Linked DNA regions of Breoghania sp. L-A4. The main gene of each other region encodes a partner of the protein of the gene in region 2 in a complex. Links are inferred from orthologs where the notes say so. Each region holds a gene or a part of one and is shown on either strand. Other genes may lie near its edges. The genes, in order: smc and D1F64_RS11265.

What was found.
Region 1: the proteins of D1F64_RS11265 (region 2) and smc are in contact, whole or in part, in a crystal structure (PDB 3ZGX), measured with the Bacillus subtilis proteins. The link is inferred for Breoghania sp. L-A4 from one-to-one orthologs.

The regions. Positions count from the first base shown.
Region 1 is NZ_CP031841.1:1,067,199-1,079,371, reverse strand. What follows is about bases 8,175-12,173. They hold smc (chromosome segregation protein SMC), read right to left. Parts: upstream 11,834-12,173; coding sequence 8,375-11,833; downstream 8,175-8,374. Other genes in these bases: D1F64_RS04985 (thioredoxin domain-containing protein), read right to left, coding at 11,945-12,173. Outside these bases: moaB (molybdenum cofactor biosynthesis protein B), read left to right, coding at 1-88; D1F64_RS05045 (MBL fold metallo-hydrolase), read left to right, coding at 201-1,202; D1F64_RS05040 (hypothetical protein), read right to left, coding at 1,276-1,638; D1F64_RS05035 (BA14K family protein), read left to right, coding at 2,072-2,467; D1F64_RS05030 (glycosyltransferase), read right to left, coding at 2,560-3,264; D1F64_RS05015 (F0F1 ATP synthase subunit B), read right to left, coding at 5,356-5,835; D1F64_RS05010 (F0F1 ATP synthase subunit B), read right to left, coding at 5,847-6,395; D1F64_RS05005 (F0F1 ATP synthase subunit C), read right to left, coding at 6,575-6,802; D1F64_RS05000 (F0F1 ATP synthase subunit A), read right to left, coding at 6,881-7,630; D1F64_RS04995 (AtpZ/AtpI family protein), read right to left, coding at 7,681-8,061. UniProt on the Bacillus subtilis protein: Required for chromosome condensation and partitioning.
Region 2 is NZ_CP031841.1:2,448,570-2,459,541, reverse strand. What follows is about bases 6,222-9,019. They hold D1F64_RS11265 (ScpA family protein), read right to left. Parts: upstream 8,151-9,019; coding sequence 7,293-8,150; downstream 6,222-7,292. Other genes in these bases: scpB (SMC-Scp complex subunit ScpB), read right to left, coding at 6,575-7,204; D1F64_RS11275 (ABC transporter ATP-binding protein), read right to left, coding at 6,222-6,497. Also shown: D1F64_RS23320 (hypothetical protein), read right to left, coding at 1-162; D1F64_RS11305 (protein-L-isoaspartate(D-aspartate) O-methyltransferase), read right to left, coding at 476-1,087; 5'/3'-nucleotidase SurE, read right to left, coding at 1,347-2,105; twin-arginine translocase subunit TatC, read right to left, coding at 3,541-4,332; Sec-independent protein translocase protein TatB, read right to left, coding at 4,329-4,973; D1F64_RS11280 (twin-arginine translocase TatA/TatE family subunit), read right to left, coding at 5,027-5,257; more of D1F64_RS11275, read right to left, coding at 5,337-6,221; D1F64_RS11255 (SPOR domain-containing protein), read right to left, coding at 9,352-10,972. UniProt on the Bacillus subtilis protein: Participates in chromosomal partition during cell division. May act via the formation of a condensin-like complex containing Smc and ScpB that pull DNA away from mid-cell into both cell halves.

The DNA.
Region 1 (12,173 bases), 1.4 Mb from region 2 along the record:
CGACTACCGTCACATGCCGTGCAACTTCGTGGAAATCCTGCCGCGGCTCGACGAGCACCTCAAGCGCGGCAAGCTGCGCGAGGCGTGAGGCCCGCCCTGCGGCGGGAGTCGATCACGAAAATGTTGGCCAGCATGGCCGCTTGCGTCATTCGCCCGCGCCCCTGCGTGGATTATCCTGCCTGATCCACGGAGGTAGGATCATGCACGACACACCCATCACCAAGACACCGGTCACCGCGGCCCTCACCCGGCGGCGCACGCTGCAGCTCGCAACAGGCCTGCTCGCCGCCCCGTTCATTCTGCGCGCCGGCCCCGTTCGCGCCGCCGCTCCCATGCTGGGCGCGACACGCCCCAGCGTGAACCGGTTCAAGCTCGGCGACTTCGAGATCACCACGGCCGCCGACGGCGGCATCACGCTTGACGGACCGCACCCGATCTTCGGCCAGGACCAGGACGCGGCGGCCGTGCAGGCGCTGGCGGAGGAAAATCACCTGCCTCCGACAAAAATGGAAATCCAGTTCAACCCGGTGATCGTCAACACCGGCTCGGAACTGGTCATCCTGGATACCGGCAACGGCGCGGCGCGACGGCCCAACGCCGGCAATTTCGTCGCCGCCCTGCAACAGGCGGGATACGCGCCCGATCAGGTCGACGTGGTGGTAATCACCCACATGCATCCCGACCACATCGGCGGGCTGATGGAGAACGGCAGCCCCGCCTTCCCCAATGCACGCTATGTGACGGGCCGTCAGGAATACGATTTCTGGGCCGCGCCGGACCGGCTTTCCGGACCCACCGAGGGCGCGGCCAAGCTGGTGCAGGCGAACGTGGTGCCGCTGGCGGAGAAGATGACGTTCCTGGAGCCCGGCGGCGACGTCGTGTCGGGCATCACCGCCGTGGAGGCCTACGGCCACACGCCCGGCCACATGGCCTATCACATCGAGAGCGGCGGCAAGCGGCTGCTGGTGTGGGCGGATACCGCCAACCACTTCGTGGTCTCCGTGCAGCGGCCGGACTGGCACGTGCGCTTCGACATGGACAAGGAACGCGCCGGGGCGACCCGCAAGAAACTGTTCGACATGGCGGCGGCCGACGGCATCCCCGTGACCGGCTATCACATGCCGTTCCCCGCCGTGGGTTATCTCGAAGCCAAGGACGGTGCCTACCGCTGGGTGCCCTCGGCATACGAGCTGTTCCTCTAGGTCATGAATGGTCCGGCGGCGGGTGCCCGCGGGCATCCGCCGCCGGGTAAGCGGCACGCGCCGGCGCCGCTGATCAGGCAGGAGGCGTTACGGTCCAGACGAAGACGCCGCCCGGGATCTGCTCGAGCTGACTGACGTAGTTCGGAGTGCTTCCATGCAGCTCCAGCTTGCCGCCGCTGTCGAACCAGAACTGCTGCCCCTCGGCCTCGATCGTCGGCAGGCTCGGGATAATGGTGAACTGGCCCTGTTTGCCGCTGCATCCATGCCCATCGGTCCGCGCGAAGGCTATTCCGTGAGATTGCGACCGGGGCGCAACACGAACGACGGATCCCCGCGTTGGCTGATCGCAGCAGTTCCACCATTCATCATAGGGAATCCAGTATGCGATGTACCACTGGGAATTGTTCGATATTACCAAAGTACCTGAATCAGACACCCTGACCTCCTTAAGTATAAATATAAAATCTAACTATATTTACATTACTTCTTTAAGTAATTTTTGAATTATACAGTGTTTTTTTGAATTGTATCTCGCATATTTTGTCATAAATTTTTTTAATTACATATCAAACGGGATACAAAGGCGCCGACCGCCGCCGGTCCCGGCGCCAGCGGGTCTGATCGCGGCGCGATCGCCAAAACTGTGACATAAATCAACGAATGGCATGACGGTCGGCTGCTATTGATACAAGGGCGCACAGTGTATGTACGCATCGGTCCGGCCCGGAGTGCTTGATTTCGCCCCATTCGGATCGCTTCATGAGCGTCCGGCTTTCGCCGTTCGACTGTTTTTTCCAGTTCGCTCCGCAATGACCGGACACGTAATCCGGCCGCGGGTGCCAACCGCTGATTTGGTAACGGAGAGTTCTATGAATATTCGTCAATTGGCACGACGGCTTCTTGTTCCGGGCCTGTTTGGGCTCGCCCTCGCCGTCGCCCCCGCGTCGGCTTCCACTGTCCCCGCGTCCCAGTCAGGCATTGCGGCTGTGGGCGCCACCACCGTGACGCCGCCAATGCTGGCTGCCGCGGCGGCGACGCCCCTTGTTCTGGCCCAGTACTACGAGCCGTGGCCACGCTACCGCCGTCCGCGCTGGGACCGTCCGCGCTATCGCCGCCCGCCGCCGCGGCGCGATTACCGGCCGCGCCGCGCCGGCAGCCGCCATGTGCGCTGGTGCCTGAACCGCTACCGGTCCTACAACCCGCGCACGGACCAGTATCTGGGATACGACGGGCGCTACCACTACTGCCGCAGCCCGTTCCGCTGAGCCGCGCACCAACGCGACCAGGACACGACCGCGCCCGGATGAGCCCGCTCCTCCGGGCGTTTTCCACGCTCATGCTGTCAGGGAAGCGCCGCTCAGCGTGAGGTGCCGCACAGCCGGCCGATGAGCGGGGACGGCACGCGCAGCCAGAACAGCATCGGCCGAAGCGCCGCGCGCAGGGCCGCGCCAAAACCGCGCTCGGCCTCCCGAGCGACGCTTCTGGTCTCCGCCCGCACGCCCAGATGCACGATGCGCCGGCGGCCGAGGCGGCGCACGAAATCGGCGTCCGCCATCACCTCAAGCGGCCTGTGGCCGCCAAGCCGGTCGTACAATTGGCGCGACAGGACCAGCCCCTGATTGGCATAGCCGATGCCGAAGACGATGCTGCGGGTGCAGGCCCACCATTCCTTCAGCCGGGCGGTCCAACCGAGTTCATCGACGGCATAGCGGAAGCGCCCCGCAACAGTGTCGGCGCGCGCCGAGCGTTCCGCCCGTTCGACGAAACCCGCCACTTCATGGTGCCAGCCAGCCTCCAGAATACAATCGGGCTCCAGAAACATCAGCCAGGTGCCGCGCTTGGCCGCTGCGGCGCCGGCGGCCAGCTGTCCGCCGCGCCCGCCGGACACCACCACCCAGCGGCAACCGGCGCCGTCCGCGATCGCCTCCGTCGCATCAGTCGAACCGGCGTCAGCGACAATCACTTCCCTGACGATGCCGTCGGCCGCGGCAGGCACAAGCGCCGCCAGCACCTCGACGAGCGTGGCTTCTGAATTTCGGGTCGGGATCACAACTGCAAACATGCTTGATAAATACAGCTTTTTCCGCCGCAATGCGAGATCACCAAAAGTCCATGGCCCCACGCGGCAAATGTTCTTGATATGTTCTCATCTCGGACGTATCCTCGGGCCATGGAACACACACCCGCACCCACAGCCGATTCTCCAGCGTCGTGGCCCCCTGCGTCCGGCGAGGCGCACGACACCGTGGTCGGCGTACAGATCGATCCCGACCGGCGGCGCGGACGCGCCGCGGGCACGAACATCTCCGGCCGCTTCGAGAACGAGATCCGCGAGGATTTCGACGACGGCTGGGAGGGGCTCGCCGATCTCCCGGCGCTGAAGACGGAGGTGCAGATCGAGGCGGCGCGCCGGATCATCACCCGCAACGACTCGCCCGACATCTCGTTTGACCGCTCGATCAATCCCTACCGCGGCTGCGAGCATGGCTGCATCTATTGCTTCGCCCGCCCCAGCCACGCCTACATGGGCCTGTCGCCGGGGCTGGATTTCGAGAGCCGGCTTTTCGCCAAGCCCAATGCGGCGGGACTTCTGGAACGCGAGCTGTCGGCGCCGGGCTACCGGCCGAAGACCATCGCCATCGGCACCAACACCGATCCCTACCAGCCGATCGAGCGCGACTATCGCATCATGCGCCAGGTGCTGGAGGTGCTGGATGCGGCCAACCATCCCGTGGGCATCGTCACCAAGTCGGCCACGGTGCTGCGCGATCTCGACATTCTCTCGTCGATGGCCGAGCGCGGGCTGGTGAAGGTGGCGCTGTCGGTGACGACGCTGGACCGCAAGCTGGCGCGCGCGATGGAGCCGCGTGCCTCCGCGCCGATGAAGCGGCTGGAGGCCATCGCCCGGCTGGCGGAGGCGGGCGTTCCGGCCTCCGTCATGGTCGCGCCGATCATTCCGGCGCTCAACGACGCGGAGATCGAGCCGATCCTGCAGGCGGCCTATGACAGGGGCGCGCGCGAGGCGGGTTATGTGCTGCTGCGGCTGCCGCGCGAGGTCAGCGGGCTGTTCAAGGACTGGCTGGCGCGCAATTATCCCGACCGATACCGCCACGTGATCTCGGTGCTGCGCTCCATGCGCGGCGGCAAGGACTATGACGCCAACTGGTCGAGCCGGATGACCGGCACCGGCCCCTACGCCTGGCAGATCGGCCGCCGCTTCGAGCTCGCCTCCAGGCGCCTGGGATTCAACAAGCGCCGGCTGCGGCTCACGTGCGATGCCTTCGTCCCGCCGCTCAAAGCCGCGGAACAGCTCAGCCTGTTCTGACGCGGCGCGCATCCGCGCGAGAATCGCCGTATCATGGCGTTCCCTCATCAGCCGGATCGCTCAGCCGTGCCACGCGCCAAGAAACCCGCCGCGAAACCGGCCTCTGTTGCGAAGAAGCGCGGCTTTTCGCTGCCGCTCTTGCCTGACCTTTCCCTGGAAGGCGCGTTCGCGCGGCAACTGGGCAACGATGGCGCCCGGATCGCCGGCGTCGATGAGGCGGGACGCGGGCCCTGGGCCGGACCGGTGGTCACCGCCGCGGTGATCCTCGATCCCAATGCCATTCCCCATGGCCTGAACGATTCCAAGAAGCTCAGCGAGGCGGAGCGCGAGCGGCTGTATGGGGAGATCTGCGCGGTCGCGGACGTCGGCATCTCGATGGCTTCGGTCCGCCGCATCGATGCGACCGACATTCGCGCGGCGACCCTGTGGGCCATGCGCCGCGCCGTCGGGGCCTTGCCCGAAGCCCCTTACGGCGTTCTGGTCGATGGCCGCGACGTGCCGCCAGGGCTGATCTGTCCGGGTCAGCATGTCATCAAGGGGACGTGCGCTCCCTGTCGATCGCCGCGGCCTCCATCGTCGCCAAGGTCACCCGTGACCGGCTGATGCTGCGGCTTGCGGACCTGTTTCCCGCCTATGGCTACGAGCGCCACAAGGGTTACGGCACCGCGGCGCACGCCGAGGCGCTGGACGCCCATGGGGTCACCGCGCACCATCGCCAGAGCTTCCGCCCCATCCGCGACCGTCTGGAGCGGGCCTGAGCGGGAGCCCAGACAAAAAAGGCCGCCCCGGAGGGCGGCCTTTTCATTCACTCGCGACTGAAACCGGATGTCAGTTCAGCGCGCCCTTGATTTCGGCGATGCCGTCGGCGATGAGCTTGTCGGCCGCCGCATCCGTCACCTTGGCGGTGAGAATCTTCTCGGCCGCCAAGACGGCGACGTCGGCTGCGCGAGCCCGGACCTCGGCGATCGCCTGGCTTTCGGCCTGGGCGATCTTCGATTCCGCGGCCTTGGTCCGGCGCGCGATCATCTCCTCGAGGGCGGCGTTGGTTTCCGCCGTCAGGATTTCGGCCTCGCGCTTGGCTTCGGCGATGATCGCCTCCGCCTCGCCCTCGGCCTCCTGGCGCTTGCGCTGATAGTCGGCCAGCAGCGACTGCGCTTCCTCGCGCAGGCGGCGGGCTTCGTCGAGCTCGTCCCTGATGGCGTCGGCGCGCGAGTCGAGCGCGCCGGTGATCTTGCCCGGAACCTTGGCCCAGACGATCACGCCGAAGAACAGGATCAGTGCAACCAGAGCGAAGAATGTCGCGTCCATGACGTGCGTCCTCAGTTCATGCTGGCTTTGACGGCCTTGGCCGTGTCAGCCTTCGTCGGGGCCTTGCCGAGCAACGCCTCGACCAGCGCCGAGGTGGTCTCGGTGGCGATTTCGCCAACCTGCGCGAGCGCCGCGGTCTTGATCGTGGAGATCCGCTCCTCGGCCGCGCTCAGCTTGCCCGCGAGATCGGCTTCCACGGCGGTCCGCTTGGCGGTGACCTCGGCGGAGAGTTTGTCACGGCTGGTCTGGGCGATGCCGTGCGCCTTGTTGCGCGCTTCCGCCAGAGCCTGCTCGTAGGCGGCGATCGCCGCGTCCGTCTCGTGCTTCAGCCGCTCGGCTTCGGCGAGGTCCCCGGCGATCCGGTCGCTCCGGTCCTCCAGAATACCGCCGATGCGCGGCAGAACCATCTTGGCCATGATGTAGTAGAACAGGCCGAAGGTGATCGCCAGCCACAGAAGCTGCGAGGGAAATGTCGTGGCGTCGAACGGCGGAAAGGCACCCTTTGCGCCCTCGCCGCCATGCGGCACCTGAATTTCGGTGTTATGGGTCTCAGCCGCCATATACGCCTCCAGATACCTGATGGGTCCGACCCGGAAACAGGCCCGCGCGGGGTTCAGACCCCGTCACGAACCCTGCGGGCCTGCGCGATCCGGGCGCGGCGCCTGCCCCGGTGGTCTGGAGCAGGCGAACGGCGCCCGGAGGCGCCGCCACCGGTGTCGCGTCAATTGACCGTTTGCGATTAGACCGCGAACAGCAGGAGAAGAGCGACGAGCAGCGAGAAGATGCCGAGAGCTTCGGTCACGGCGAAGCCGAAGATCAGGCGGCCGAACTGGCCGTCGGCCGCGGACGGGTTGCGCAGGGCGCCCGCCAGATAGCTGCCGAAGATGTTACCCAGGCCGATGCCCGCGCCGCCCATGCCGAGACATGCGATACCGGCGCCGATGTACTTTGCTGCTTCTGCTTCCATGACGATGACTCCTTGGTAGATCGTTCGATCGATTGACGTGTTTGTGAAATCAGCCGGGTGGCCGGCGATGAGGTGTTCCTAGTGGCCCGGATGCAGCGCATCGTTGAGATACATGCAGGTCAGCACCGTGAAGACGTAGGCCTGCAGGAACGCAACGAGGAACTCCAGTGCCGTGAGGCCCACGACCATGGCCAGCGGCAGGACCGCTCCGCCAATGCCGAGGGCGCCCATTCCGCCCAAGCTCACCACGAAGCCGGCGAACACCTTCAACGTGATGTGTCCGGCAAGCATGTTGGCGAAGAGACGAACCGAGAGGCTGATGGGGCGCGAGAGGAAGGAAATCACCTCGATCAGCGTCACCAGCGGAATCAGAAGCGCGGGAACGCCTTCTGGTACGAACAGTTTGAAGAAGCCGAAGCCGTGCTTGCCCACGCCGTAGACCACCACCGTCAGGATCACCGACATGGCAAGCGCGAATGTCACGATCAGATGGCTGGTCACGGTGAAGAAATACGGGAACATGCCGATGAGATTGGCGATCAGCACGAACATGAACAGCGAGAACACGAAGGGAAAGAACTTCATGCCTTCGCTGCCCGCCGAGCTTCGCAGCGTGCTGGCGACGAACTCGTAGCTCATCTCCGCCAGCGACTGCCACCGGGTCGGCACGAGGCCACGGCCGCTCGTCGCCAGGACGAGAAACGCCGTGCTCACGGCCACCACCGCCACCATGAACAGGGAGGAGTTGGTGAAGGAGAAGTCGAGACCGCCGATTTCCACCGGGAAAATCTTGGTGATCTGAAACTGATGTATCGGATCGTTCGCCACCGGGTCAGCCCCTTGTGCTGGCTCGTTATGATGCGCCGAGGCGCGGTGTGTCAGTCTAAGTCGCGCCGAGTCTCATCAGCGGTGTCGCGGGCGGGGCCCGCACGATCATCGTCGGCCGCCCGAATCTTGTGTTCAGCCATCAAGCCCGCTGAACGCAACACATTCAGGACGCCGGCAACGAAGCCCAGAAGAAGGAACACGATCAGCCCCCACGGCGACGTGCCCAAAAACTGATCGGCGAACCAGCCGAGCCCGCCGCCCACCAGCACGCCCGCGACGAACTCCGTCGACAGACGCATCGCCTGGGCGAACCCCTGGGCATCGCTGGTGCGCGCCTTTTTCCGCTCGACCTCTTCGTCGATGCGGCGGCGCTCATCCAGCGACCGGTTCAACTGTTCCCGCCGCTCGGACAGGGTGTCCTTCGGATCCATTCGCGTATCCTCGCCTTTCCGGCCAACACAACCGTGTTCATGCGCCTTGCGCATTCCCACCGTCAACGCCGGAAAACCGGGAAACGTTCAACGCCCCGAAAGCCGGGCGCACCATAGTTGCCGCCCCGGCTGGTGTCAAGAAGCCTCAGATCACTATTAAGCTATTGAAACTAAACAGAAATCATCGGCGCAAAGCCCATCCGCCGCAGGTTATGCCACGCTTTGCGCGGCATGTCCATGCGACCTTGGAATGGCGGTGGGGATTCGCATCGCGGCGCGGCGACGGAGCTGTGGATAGAAACGCGCCGCGCGCCTATACCGCGTCGAGGATGCGTTCCGCCACTTCCAGATCGACGGAAACAAGCTGCGAGACGCCGCGCTCGGCCATGGTGACGCCATACAGCCGGTTCATCCGCGCCATGGTGATGGGGTTGTGGGTGATCACCACGAAGCGCGTGTCGGTGAGCTTGGCCATTTCATCGAGCAGATCGCAATAGCGCTCGACATTGGCGTCATCGAGCGGCGCGTCCACCTCGTCGAGCACGCAGATCGGCGCGGGATTGGTCAGAAACACCGCGAAAATCAGCGCCATGGCGGTGAGCGCCTGCTCGCCGCCGGACAACAGCGTCATGGTCTGCGGCTTTTTGCCCGGGGGGCGCGCGACGATTTCCAGCCCCGCCTCCAACGGATCGTCCGAATCGACCAGTTGCAACTCGGCCATGCCGCCGCCGAACAGATGCGTGAACAGCCGCTGGAAATGCTCGTTGACCACCTCGAAGGACGCCAGCAGCCGCTCGCGCGCCTCGCGGTTGAGATTGGCGATGCCGGTGCGCAACCGGCGGATGGCCTCGATCAGATCGTCGCGGTCGGTGATCAGCGCCTCGCGCTGCTCGGAGACTTCCGTCATCTCGTCCTCGGCGCGCAGGTTGACCCCGCCGAGCCGCTCGCGCTCGACCCGGTAGCGCTCCAGCCGTCGCTCGCTGGCGTCGAGATCGGGCAGCGGCGCGCCCTCCTTCAGTCCGGCGATCTCGCGCAGGGCGCCCGGCGGCACCTCCAGTGCCTCCTCGATGCGCGCCTCCACGTCGGCCATGCGCGCCTTGGCGGCTTCCGCGCGCTCCTCGGCCCGCACCTTGCCCTCGCGGGCCGACGACAGGCCTTCCAGCGCGTCCTTGGCGGCCCGGTCGGCGTCGCGCAGCAGGGTCTCGGCAACCGCCAGCGCGTCGTCAGCCTCCACGCGCGCGTCTTCCGCCTTGGCGATTTCACCGATCAGCGCGCGGCGCTTTTCCTCGATGTCCCCTGGCGCTTCCTGAAGGGCGGCGATTTCCTCCGCCGCCTCTTCCTGACGTTCGCGCAGCACGCTCAGATGGCGTTCGGCGTTGGCGGCGCGCTCGATCCAGCTCTTGCGTTCACGCGCAATCGCCTCGACGCGGCGCTGCCGCATCTCGTGCTCGCGGGACAGCCCGTCGCGGGTGGCGCGGATCTCGGAGACGGCCGCGCGTTCCTCGGCCACCGCCCCGCGCATGCGGGCGATGGCGTCCTCCAGACCGGAGGCGTCGGGAATCGCCTCCAGAGCCGCGCGCGCCTCGGCGAGCGCCTCGCCGGCCTCCTCGAGCTCCGGCAGGATGCGCTGCTGGCTGTCCTCAAGCGCGCCCTGGCGGGCGATCAGCTGGGCCACCGCGCGCTCCACCTCGGCCAGCGCGTTGCGCGCGTCCGACACCCGCCGCTGCGCCTCGCGCACCTCACCGCGGGTCGCCTGCTCGGCTTCGGAGGCCACGCGCACGGCACCTTGCGCGTTTTCCAGGGCCACGCGGCAGTCCTCGACCTCCCCGGCCATCGCCTGGATGCGGTCCTCGATCTCGATCAGCCTGTTACGCTGGGCCAGCCGCTGGGCGGCCGGCGTCGGCGCTTCGGCGGCGACGGTGAAGCCGTCCCAACGCCACAGATCGCCCTCGCGCGCCACCAGACGCTGACCCGGCTTCAACAGCGCCTGCAGCCGCGGGCCGTCGGCGCGATCCACCAGACCGATCTGGCGCAGCCTGCGGCGCAGCGCGGCGGGCGCGTCCACATGATCGGCCAGCGCCTCGACGCCGTCGGGCAGCGTGGGATCATCCGCGCCGGGGTGTTCCGCGCCCCAGTGCACCGGGGCCTCGGAACTCAGCGGCGCGTCCAGATCCTCGCCGAAGGCCGCGCCAAGGGCCGCCTCAAAGCCGGTCGCCACCGACACGCTGTCAACCGCCGGCGGCCATTGGCCGCCCGACGCCACGTCAAGAATGCTCTTGAGCGCCTTGGCCTCGCTCTGCAGCCCGCTCAGCCGCCGCTCGGCGTCCGTCAGCGGCCCGCGCGCGCTCTGCTCGGCCTCGCGCGCGGCGCGGGTCGCGGCTTCCGCCACATCCACCCGCTCCTCCGCCATCGCGAGGGCTTCTTCCATCGCCTCGAGACCGGCGCGTTTTTCCTCCACATCATGGGCGCTGGAGATGCGCTCGCGCACCGCCTCCAGCTCACGCACGATCTCGCCGGCCTGCTGCTTGAAGCGCTCCACGCGGCCCGCAAGCTCGCCCACGGCGCGCTGAAGCTGGTTGCGCTGGGCGGAGAGCCCCGCATTCTCCTCGGTCTTCTCCGCGAGCCGCGCCTCGCTGTCGGCCAGACGCCCCTGCGCCTCTTCGAGCTTCGCCTCGACTTCCCCGGTGCGCGCCTGGACGCTTTCGTTCTCTTGCTTGAGTTGCGCTTCTTCCACGTCGAGCGCGGCGAGCAGCTCGACGTTCTCCGCGCCCATGCGCTCCTCGCGCTCGAGATCCTGCGCCAACTGGTTGCGGCGCTGCTCCAGATCGCGCAGCCGCTCGCGAATGCGCCGGTCCTCGGCGTCCAGCTCGTTGCGCGCCAGCACCAGCCGCTGCAGCGCAGCGCCGGCGCGCGCGGACGCATCGCGCAGTTGCGGCACCTGATGGGCGGCGATCGCCTGATCCTTGGCGGTCTGCGCCTGAGCCGATGCCACCTCGTTGACCCGCGACAGCGCCTCGCCGAGCTGCGTCTGCGCCTGCGCCATGGCGCCCTGCGCCTCCTGCCAGCGCAGATAGAGGATCGCGGCTTCCGCCTGGCGGATGTCGGCGGAGAGATTGCGGTAGCGGCTCGCCTGGCGCGCCTGGCGCTTGAGCCCTTCGAGCTGGCCGTCGATCTGGACCAGCACATCTTCCAGGCGCTCGAGATTGGTCTCCGCCGCGCGCAGGCGCAATTCCGCCTCGTGCCGGCGCGAGTGCAGGCCGGAGATGCCGGCGGCCTCTTCGAGGATCTGACGGCGTGCGGTGGGCTTGGCGGCGATCAGCTCGCCGATGCGCCCCTGGCCGACAAGCGCCGGCGAGCGCGCGCCGGTGGAGGCGTCAGCGAACAGAAGCTGCACGTCCCGGGCACGCACGTCCTTGGCGTTGATCTTGTAGGCGGAGCCGGCCTCGCGCTCGATGCGGCGGGAAATCTCCAGCGCGTCGTCGTCGTTGAAGCCGGCAGGCGCCTTGCGCTCGGAATTGTCGAGAAACAGGGTGACTTCGGCGGTGTTGCGCGCCGGACGGTTCAGGGAACCGGAGAAGATCACGTCGTCCATGCCGGACGCGCGCATGTTCTTGTAGGAATTCTCGCCCATGACCCAGCGCATGGCCTCGACGAGATTCGACTTGCCGCAGCCGTTGGGGCCGACGACGCCGGTCAACCCGTCGCGGATGTGGAATTCCGTCGGCTCCACGAAGGACTTGAAGCCCAGAAGGCGCAGCTTGGAAAATTTCATCGCGGCGTGCCCGCCCCGCGGCTTGCAGGGCACAGGTCCGCCCGGGCGCATACCCGAAAGCCGTCCGGCGGGCCGGCCATTCGCATGGCGGCCACGCCGGTTGTGCAGAAGCTAGCCGAGGATCTTGTCCAGCTCTTCAACAGAGAGCGCCCCGCGATGCTGTTCGCCGTTGATGAAGAAGGTCGGCGTCGAGTTCACCCCGAACTCGGTGTTCGCCCGATCTCTCACCCAATTCAGTCCATCCAGAATTTCCTGATTCTTCAGGCATTCTTCAAAGGTTTTTTCGCTGAAGCCGATCTGCTTGGCCATGCTCTTGAGAGCGTCAAGCGGGTTCTGCGTG
Region 2 (10,972 bases):
CGGCCCCTGCGCCGCGACGATCGGCACGCCCCGGTTCGTCCCGGAGGACGACGGCAGCACGCCGCGCTGCACGGCGCTGTTGCTTGCGTAGCCGGTGTTCGCGTAGCGCGAGGTATTGCCGGTGTTGACCGAGCCGGTGACATCGTCAGGATTGGAGGACATGAGAATGTCGTCATAGCTTGGCTGGGTGACGGGCCGCCAAGGATGTCTTTTTGATTCTGCGTGCCGCCGGTATAGATCGGACCGCCAAAACGCTCGACGCCACTGCTACAACCGGCAGCAAGGCCCGAGACGAGCGCAATCACTGCGACGCGGGACATCAACCGGGAGCGAAACGTGTACTCGGTGCGGGACATAGGCTCTACTCAAATTCGATCTACGCATTTGAAGACAGGCCCATAGTTAATACCGGTAACGTTGATAAAGCTTTAAAGCCGGACCGGTTGTGGTAACCACCGATACGAGCGATGCGGCGTCAGAGCCGCGCGGCGATCCCCGCCACCATCGGCACGAAACGCACGGGCGCGACCTCGGTTTGCGCGAAATCGTCGCCGCTGCGCACGACGCGCGTCAGTTTTTGCGGCTGACCCGGGACGCCGACCGGCGCGATCAGCACGCCGCCATCGGGATCGAGCTGTGCCTTCAGCGCCTCCGGGATCGCCTCGACACTGCCGGTCACGATGATTCGGCCAAAGGGCGCCTCCTTCGCCCAGCCCAGCAGTCCGTCGGCCAGTTCCACCTGAACGGAGTCCATGCGCAGCGTCGCCAAGCGCTGGCGGGCGAGTTCCACCAGAGTGCGGTAGCGTTCCAGCGTCACCACCCTGGCCGCCAGATGCGACAGCAGCGCCGCCTGGTAGCCCGAGCCCGTGCCGATCTCCAGAACGGAGTCCCGCGCGCCGACTTTCAGATGCTCCAGCATGGTGGCGATGGTCGAGGGCGCGGAAATGCTCTGGCCGCATTCGATAGGAAGCTGGGTGTCCACATAGGCAAGCACATGCTGGCGGGCGGCGAGAAACAGACGCCGGGGCACGCGCTCGATGGCGCTGAGCAGCCGCGCGTCACTGACGCCGCGGGCGCGCAGCTGCATGATCAGCGACAGGCAGGCCTCGCGCTCGCTCTGCAGCCGCGCGCGGGACTGCGCGTCATCGGGGCGGCCGTATCCCGGCCGGTGCCCGTGCCGTCGGCCTTGCGGTCAGATCCCGCCATGCGCGGCTCCACGCGGTTTGAGAGGCGTCACGCCGAGGGCGCCGGAGCCCTACCCGAAGGCCGGCACGCCCGCGCCCGGCGTTCAAGGCGCGCCAGGAGCCGGCCGGCATGTCGCCGGACGGCAACGCGCCCCGACGTCATTATGCAAGCTTATCGGAGAGATTTCGCATGAATTCGTGATCCGTCATGTCGAGCCGCAGTGGCGTCACGGAGATGTTGCCATTCATGATGGCGTGCAGGTCCGTGCCCTTGGCCGGATCCATCTCGGTGCGCTGGAAGGCCAGCCAGTAATAGGGATTGCCGCGCCCGTCCGTGCGGGCATCAATATAGAGCGAATCGGGATTACGCTTGCCCTGCGCGGTGATCTCGACGCCGCCGACCGCATCGGGCGCGCGGGCGGGGAAATTGACGTTGAACAGCGTTCCGGCGGGCGTCTGCATCGACACCAGCTTCTCGACAAGCGCCGGCGCGTGGTGTTCGGCCGCCTCATAGCTGGGATTGTCGCGCGTTTCCCAGCCGTAGGCCTGCGACAGGGCCACCGAGCGGATGCCCAGAATGGTGCCCTCGATGGCGCCGGCGACGGTGCCGGAATAGGTCACGTCCTCGGCCAGATTGCCGCCGCGATTGACGCCCGACAGCACCAGATCAGGCGCATCGCGCATGATCTCGCGCACGCCCATGATCACGCAATCGGTCGGCGTACCGCGCACGGCGAAGCGATTCTGCCCGAGATCGCGCAGCCGCAACGGATCATTGAGCGACAGCGCATGCGCCACGCCGCTCTGGTCCGTCTCGGGCGCCACGACCCAGACATCCTCCGACAGCGTCCGGGCGATGCGTTCAAGAACCGCAAGACCCGGCGCGTTGATGCCATCGTCGTTGGTGATCAGAATGCGCATGCTGTCTCCCGTGGCGACCGTCGAATGGTGTCAGACCGCCGGCGCGCCGATGACCGCGAGCCCGCCCATCAGCGGCCGCAGCACCTCGGGCACGGTGACCGTGCCGTCCGCGTTCTGGTAGTTCTCGACAACCGCGATCAGCGCGCGGCCGACAGCGATGCCGGAGCCGTTGAGCGTGTGCACGAACTTGAGGCCCTTCTCGTCCTCGGACGGAAGCGGGCATTCATGCGCCGGGCCTGGAAATCACCACAGACCGAGCAGCTCGAAATCTCGCGATAGGCGTCCTGTCCAGGCAGCCAGACCTCGATGTCGTAGGTCTTGCGGGCGCCAAAACCCATGTCGCCGGTGCACAGGGTCACGACGCGGTAATGCAGGCCGATCTGCTTGAGCACCTCTTCCGCGCAGCCGAGCATGCGCTCGAGTTCGGCTTCCGATTCCTCGGGCCGGGTGATGGAGACCAGCTCGCACTTCTGGAACTGGTGCTGGCGCAGCATGCCGCGCACGTCGCGTCCCGAGGAGCCGGCCTCCGAGCGGAAGCAGTAGGTCAACGCGGTGACCCGCATGGGCAGCACCTTCTCGTCGAGGATCTCCTCGCGCACGAGATTGGTCAGCGGCACCTCCGCAGTCGGAATCAGCCAGCGGCCATCGGTGGTCTTGAACAGATCCTCGGAGAACTTGGGCAGTTGCGAGGTGCCGAACAGCGCCTCGTCGCGCACCAGAAGCGGCGGCGAGACCTCGAGATAGCCGTTCTCGCGGGTGTGCAGGTTGATCATGAACTGGCCGAGCGCGCGCTCGAGCGCAGCAAGCTGACCCTTCAGGATCACGAAGCGGCTGCCCGAGAGTTTCGCGGCGGTCCCGAAGTCCAGCCCGTCCTGCAGGCCGGAAATCTCGAAATGCTCCTTCGCCTCGAAATCGAGCGCCGGCTTGTCGCCATGCGCGCGATAGAAGACGTTGCCGGTCTCGTCCTTGCCCACCGGCACATCGTCGAGCGGAATGTTGGGGATCGCCGCCATGGCGTCGTCGAGCGCCGCGCTCAGCGCACGCTCCTCGTCCTCGCCGCTCTGGATGAAGGCCTTGATCTGCGCGACCTCGTCGATCAGCGCCTGGGCGCGGTCATTGTCACCCGATCCCTTGGCCTTGCCGATCTCCTTGGAGGCGGCGTTGCGGCGCTCCTGGGCTTCCTGCAGCTTGGCGACATGCGCGCGGCGCGCATCGTCGAACGCCACCAGGCGCGCGGCCTGCGGCTCCGCGCCACGGCTTTCCAGCGCGCGGTCGAATGCGTCCGGATTGCTTCGGATCCATCTGATATCAAACATCGGTCACACCCAGGCAGACTAGTGTCAGGCAATTGCTAGGGGCGGGCGTCCAGCGCGCCGAGGCGACCGGTCACCAAGCCCGTGAACGTGCCCGTGTATGACCGATTGCGTGCGCAGGATCAAACCTCCTCGGCGCGCTCGGCCTCTTTTTCCGCGCGTTTGCGCTCCACATAGACCACCGCGAAGATGGAAAATTCGTAGAGAAGCAGCGTCGGGATCGCGAGGCCGATCTGGGTGATCGGATCCGGCGGGGTCAGGACCGCAGCGACGATGAAGGTGATCACCACCGCCCATTTGCGCTTTTCGCGCAATGTCGTGCTGGAAACCATGCCGGCGCGGGCGAGCAGCGTCAGCGCCACCGGCAGCTGGAACACCATCCCGAAGGCGAACAGCAAAATCATGATCAGGCCGAGATACTCCGACACCCGCGGCAAATGCTTGATCGCCGCGATGCCCTCCCCGCCCGCCTGCTCCATCGACAGGAAGAACGTCATGGCCATGGGCATGACGAAGAAATAGACCAGCGCCGCGCCACAGGCGAACAACACCGGCGTCGCGAAGAGATACGGCAGGAAGGCGGAGCGTTCGTTCTTGTAGAGACCCGGAGCCGCGAACATGTAGATCTGCGAGGCGATCACGGGAAAGGCGATGAACAGCGCGCCAAACAGCGCCAGCTTCAACTGCGTGAAGAAAAATTCCTGCGGCGCCGTGTAGATCATCTCAATCGGATGCTCGGAACCGGCGGCCTGCTCGTAGGGAACGATCAGGATATTGAAGATATCGGAGGCGAAGTAGAAACACACCACAAAGGCGATCGCAATCGCGATGATCGACTTCATCAGCCTCTGACGCAGCTCGATCAAATGCTCAAGCAACGGAGCCTTTGAAGCTTCGATATCGTCGTCGCTCATGATTTGATGTCTCCGGCGCCCTCAGCGGTGCTGGCCGCCTTGGTCTTGGCGGTCTTCGGCGCTGCCTTGGACGCAGAGGTCTTCTTCGTGGCGGCGGCCTTGGCCGGCGCCTTGGCGGCCGGCTTCGCCGCGGGCTTCCTGTGGGCCGGAGCCTTCCTGGCAGCGGGCGTCGCGGACGCAGACTTTTTTGAGGCGGAGGACCCGGCAGCGGCCGGTTTGGCCGTGCTTGCGGAGGACCCGGCAGCGGACTTGTCCACAGCGGCCTTGTCCGGCACGAGCTTTTCGGTTGCCGAGGGCGGCACCTTCGCGGCCGACGGCTTGCCGACCACGGCGGGCTCGCTCAGGTCCTTCTTGATGTCCGCGGCGGCCTTGGACACCGGATCGAAGGATTTCTTGATGTCGCCGAGAGGGTCGAAGTTGGCGGCCTTGTCGGCGGCCTTGCGCATCTCGTCGATATCCGCCTGTTTCTCAACATCGCGAATAGCGTCGTTGAAGGTGGACTGGAACTCTCCGGCCATACGCCGCAGTTTCCCCACCGTCTGCCCGAAGGTCCGCAGCATGCGCGGCAGATCCTTGGGTCCCACCACGACAATTGCCACCGTGGCGACCACCAACAGCTCCGTCCAGCCGATATCGAACATCAACAGCCGCCTGTTTGACGAACCTCAGGGGCGGCGCGCCGCCCGTGCCTGGTTCAGCCTGCCTTGGACTGGTCTTCCGCCTTTTTGGCGGAGACGGTTTGAGCGTCCGTATGCTCGATGGTCTTGCTCGTGTCGGCCACGTCCGTTTCGTCTTCGGCCATGCCCTTCTTGAAGCTCTTGATGCCCTTGGCGACATCGCCCATCAGCTCGGAGATCTTGCCGCGACCGAAAAGCAGGACCACCACAACCGCGATGATCAGAATTTGCCAGATACTCAAACCCATGTGGACCACTCCCGATAAGTCCGTTGTCGTTCAGGATCGCGCTTGCGCAGCGGCGTTCCCGACCCGCATACCACTGCACTTAAGCCGTCCCGTCCCCCGCCGCAACCGGTTTCAGCCCGTCCGCGCGCGGAAAGACGAGAATATCTGTCGGATCGAAGGCCAGCGTGACATCGTCGCCGACACGAAACCGCCCGCGCTCGCGCACCCGCGCCTTGAGCGGCAGATCGAGACCGGAAACCGCGATGTCCAGCAGGTCCACCTCACCCAGAAACCGGGTGCGCGTGACCCGTCCCTGCAACGCCGCGTCATCCGCTTGCGCGCCGCTGTCCGCCATCACCTCAATTCCCTGGGGCCGCAGGCAGATGTCAACATCGACGCCGTCAGCGACGCCCTCGCAGTCGAAGATGCCGACCGGCGTTTCGGCTCGCCCGCCCCGGGCGACGCCGCTCACCTCGTTGAGTTCGGAGAAGAAGCGCGCGGCGAATACGTCGACAGGATTGTCATAGAGCGTATCCGCCGGACCGATCTGCACCAGCCGGCCGGCGCGCATCAAGGCGATGCGGTCGCCCATGCGCATGGCCTCCTCCGGATCGTGGGTGACCACGATGCAGGTGGCGCGGGTCTCGCGCAGCACCGCCAGCGTCTCGTCGCGCACATTGTCGCGCAGCCGCCGGTCGAGGCCGGAGAACGGCTCGTCCATCAGCACCACGGCCGGACGCGGCGCGATGGCGCGGGCCAGGGCCACGCGCTGCTGCTCGCCGCCCGAAAGCGAATGGGGATAGTCGGCGGCATAGGCCTCCAGCCCGACGCGGGCGAGCGCGCTCAGGCCTTCACGCTCGGCCTCCGCGCGCGGCAGGCCGGTCAGGCCGAAACAGACGTTCTGCAGGATCGTCAGATGCGGAAACAGCGCGTAATCCTGGAACATCAGGCCGACGCCGCGCCTTTCCGGCGCCAGAAACGTGTTGGGACCGGCGACCTCGCGGCCGTTGATCATCACCAGGCCGGATGTCTGCCGCTCCACACCGGCGGCGATGCGCAGCAGGGTCGTCTTGCCGCAGCCCGAATGCCCCAGCAGGCACAGCACCTCGCCCGGATCGACATCGATGGAGATATCGCGCACCGACGGCTGGCCGTCGTAGTCGTGGCAGATGCCGGAGAACGACAGCCGCGCGGCAATGGTGGCCGCGGCCGTGCCGCGCCGGCCCCAGTGCGTGGGATCGGCCTTTGCGTTCACATTCACAGCGATCGGTCTTTCAAAGGGTTTTCTCTTGGTTGCGCGTCGCGGAAACCGTCGCAGCGTCTCGAAATCATCCGGGGCTAATCCCGGTCGTCGTCGTCACCAGTGAGAATGCCCGCATCGAACATGTCCTGATCGGTCAGCGGATCCTCGTCCTCGGCCAGATCCGGATCGTCGTTCGGCTGCGGCACCAGAAAGTTCACCGGCACCGCGCTGTCAAGAAGCCCGGCCCCGCGCAGCTCTTCCAGACCCGGCAGGTCGCCGATGGCATCGAGCGCGAAATGTTCCAGAAACGCGTCCGACGTGCCGTAGGTGATTGGCCTTCCGGGAGTGCGGCGGCGGCCGCGCAGGCGCACCCAGCCGGTCTCCAGCAGCACATCCAGCGTTCCCTTGGATATGGAGACTCCGCGCACGTCTTCAATCTCCGCGCGGGTGACGGGCTGGTGGTAGGCGATGATGGCGAGGGTTTCAAGCGCGGCGCGCGAGAGCTTCTTCTGCTCGATCGCCTCGCGCTGGAGCAGAAACGACAGATCGTCGGCCGTTCGGAACGCCCATTTTCCCGCGACGCGGACCAGATTGACGCCACGCCCGGCGTAAGCCGCCTGCAGTTCGCCGACGAGCGCAGCCACATCGACGTTCTCGGGCATGCGCTCGGCCAGTTCCTTGTCGCCCAGGGGTTCCGCGGAGGCGAACAGAAGCGCCTCCAGCATGCGCAGCTCGAAGCGGTGATGCGAGGGCGACAGGCTGGTCACATTGTCCCGCGTCTCGCCGGCCGCGGCGCCCAAATGCTCGCCGTTCTCAGTCATTGACGCTGGTATCCCCTGTGCCGCGGGCCGGTTCCCTGTGCGATCCGGTTTCGGTGTCGCGTCCCGCGCGCGAGGCGCTGTCGCGCGTGCGCACGTAGAGCGGCGAGAAGGAACCGGACTGGCGGATCTCGATCATGCCTTCCTTCACCAGCTCCAGGCTCGCGGAAAACGAACTCGCCATGACTGTCGTGCGTTCCTCGGGGACCACGAGATACTCCATAAGAAACGAGTCGATCGGCGTCCAGTCGGTGGTGACGCCGATGAGGCGGGTGAGAAGCGCACGGGCGTCCTGCAGCGCCCAGACGGTGCGCCTTTGCACCCGCACCGAGGTTACCGAGCGGCGCTGACGCTGCGCGGCGTAGGCCGTCAAAAGGTCGTAGATCGTCGCGTCCCATTCGCTCTTCTTGACGATGGAAGCGGTTTCGGGATGCCCGCGGGCGAAAATGTCCCGGCCCAGCCGGTTGCGGTTCATGATCTTCGCCGCGACCTCGCGCATCGCCTCCAGACGCCGCAGGCGGAAGGCGAGCGCCGCGGCAAGCTCCTCGCCGCTGGGCTCGTCGTCGTCCTTCTGGGCGGGCAGCAGCAGCCGCGATTTCAGATAGGCCAGCCACGCCGCCATGACCAGATAGTCGGCGGCCAGTTCGAGCCGCAGCTTGCGCGCCTCATGCACGAAGGCGAGATACTGCTCGGCGAGCGCCAGAATGGAAATCTTCGCCAGATCGACCTTCTGGTTGCGCGCAAGCGTCAAGAGCAGGTCCAGAGGTCCCTCATAGCCGTCGACATCTACGACCAGCGCCGGACCTTCGGCCTCCCGGTCGCGCGACTGCGCCGAAGACAGCAGATCCTCCATCGACCGCCCGTCATCGCCAGCCATCGCCGGGTCTCTCCTCGCTCGATCCCCGTAGCGTATCCGGGATCAGTCCATGTTCCGCGGCCGTCTTATGCGACCGCCGCCATCAGCTCAGCGAATTCCTCGCGCGCCGCGGGCTCGTCCAGCGGCTGCGCCGGCGCCAGTGCGCCAAGGGCGACGTCCGCGCGCCTCAGGGCCTCGCCGGCGAGCACCGGCGATCCGGCGGCCACAGCGCACATTTCGTCAAAATCGCCATTGCAGTGCAGCGCGAGATCGCATCCTGCCTCGAACAAGGCCGCCACCCGCGCCTCCATACTGCCATGCAGCGCCTTCATGGACACGTCGTCGCTCATCAGACAGCCGTCGAAGCCTATCGCGCCGCGAATGATCCGCGCAATGACTTCGCGCGAACAGGTCGCGGGTTGGCCGCATCCAGGGATTCGTAGATCACATGCGCGGTCATCGCCAGGGGAAGGTCCGCCAGGCGGCGGAACGGCTCGAAATCGCTGCGGTCGAGCTCCGCTTCCGGCGTGTCGACCACCGGCAGCTCCAGGTGGCTGTCCACATGCGCCCGGCCATGGCCAGGAATGTGCTTGCCAACCGGCAGCACGCCGCCCGCCAGAAGACCGTCGGCGCATTCGCGCGCCAGCGTGCTGACCGTATCCACATCCTCGCCGTAGGCGCGATCGCCGATGATATCATGCGCTCCGGGCACCGGAACGTCGAGCAGCGGCAGACAGTCGCTGTTGATTCCGAGTGCAGCGAGATCCGCCGCGATCAGCCGCGCGCCGAGCCAGGCCGCGCGTCTGCCGCGCGCCGGATCCCGCGAGAAGAGCTCGCCGTAGCTCCGGCCCGGCGGATAGGCCGGCCAGTGCGGCGGTTTCAGGCGCTGGATCCGGCCACCCTCCTGATCGATCAGAACCGGCGCGTCGCCCCGGCCCACACAGGCGCGATACGCCGCCACCAGGTCGCGGATCTGGGCGGGCTCCATGCAGTTGCGGGCGAAGAGAATCAGCCCCCAGGGGCGTTCATCGCGGATGAAGGCCCGCTCGTCAGATGTCAGGACCGCGCCCGCGCAGCCGGTGATGAAGGCTTTTGAGGTCATGGCGTGTTCCGGCCGGACGTGAGAGGCGGCGTTTTCTGGAATGGAAGTCTTCGCGGCGGGCCGACAATCCGGCCCGCCTGTTGATGACGCGCGACCCTATTGCGCGCGGCGCACGAAACAATCGCCACCGGCGGCCTTAAGGCTTTCGCAGAGCTGGTTGGCCTCGCTCTGGCTGTCAGCGACGATCCGGACCCGGTAGAAGACACCGCGATCGCCGAGATCGGCCTCCTGAATGACCGAGGATACGCCGCCGAGCACGGACGGATACCGCCGCTGCATCGACGCATAGGAGGATTCGGCCTGATCACGCGTGCGCTGCGACGAAATCTGGACGAAGTAGGCGCCCGCCGGAACCGACACGTCCCGCGCCGGTGCGGACGGCTGCGCAGCGGGGGCTGGACTGACCGCCGCCGACTGGTTGCCGCCGGAGAGATCCAGCGGGCCGTCGTTCTGGACCGGCTGCGGCGTGTCCTGCGCCGGGGCCGCGGCCGCCTGGACGCTCTCGGGTTTGGGACGCGGCGTAATGTCGATCGCGGCGCCGGACGCCGTCGCGCCATCCGTGGCTGCCGCGTCAGTGGTGTCGCCGGTGGTCAGATCAGCCGTGTCGGCGCCGAACGGTCCGTCGGGAGCAATCGTTTCGGTGGACACGCCTGCGGGCTCGGACGTGCCGGGCGGCGATGTCTCGGGCAGCGGGTTGATGGCCACCACGTTCGATTCCGCTTCCACCTCGTCGGGAGCGTTGATGATGGTTCCGTCGGGCCGCACCACGACGGTGCGCACCCGGCGCGGCAAACCGTTGGCGGTCACTGGCTCACCGGCCTCCGAGGTCTCGCCGGTCACCTGACGCGGCTGCGAACCGTTGGTCGTTGGCACGGTCGCGAGCGGCTCTTCCTCACGCGAGACCAGTTGTTCCTGGCGCGGAGCCGCGACGCCGCCCACGCGATCATAAATCGCCTTGCTCGGAGACGCCGCCTCGCCGGACTGCTCGGTCGGGAAAACCTTGAAGGGGCCGGAATCGGCGGTGATCACCGCCGCCGGGCCGACCGGGCCGTCATCGCCAAACAATCCGGTGAGCAGAAAGCCGCCAGCGCCCAGCGCCACGACCGCCACGACGCTGCCGACCACGACCAGGCCGCGGCTCGAGGAGCGCCGCGCCGGCGCAACCTCGCGCTCGGCCTGCGAATGCGGCGGCAGCACGTGTTCCGGCGACACGCCGGGCGCGTAACCGGAGTCCGGCTCGAAAAGGTCATCGAAACTGTCGTCGGACGGCGCATCCGCCTGATCCACGCCATCAGCATAGTAGTCACCCGAGGCATTGGAGATGGCCCGCTCGGCGGCGGGCCAGGCCATGTCGTCGACATCGTCGCGCGGCGCCTCGGGGACCTGCCCGAAGGACGGCTCGCGGGCCGGTGCGCTTCGCGGAGCCGGGCTCAACGACGGCCCAGCAGCCCGCTCGTGCGTGAACACGGGCTCGCGCAGCGCTGACGGCTCACGGTGGGGCTCGCCGGTGAAGGCGGATTCTGGAACGAACGCCGGTTCGGGCGCATACTCGCCGGCCGGCGGCGTCACGGCATACAAATCGCCCTGACCATAATCGGGCTCATCCAACGGCGCGGGATCCGCGCGTGGCGCCTGGGGCGAGGCAAACGATGTGTCGCGGCCAAGCGTGAAACCGCCCTGCCCGAAGCCCGACCGGTCATCGCGCGGCGCGCGAACC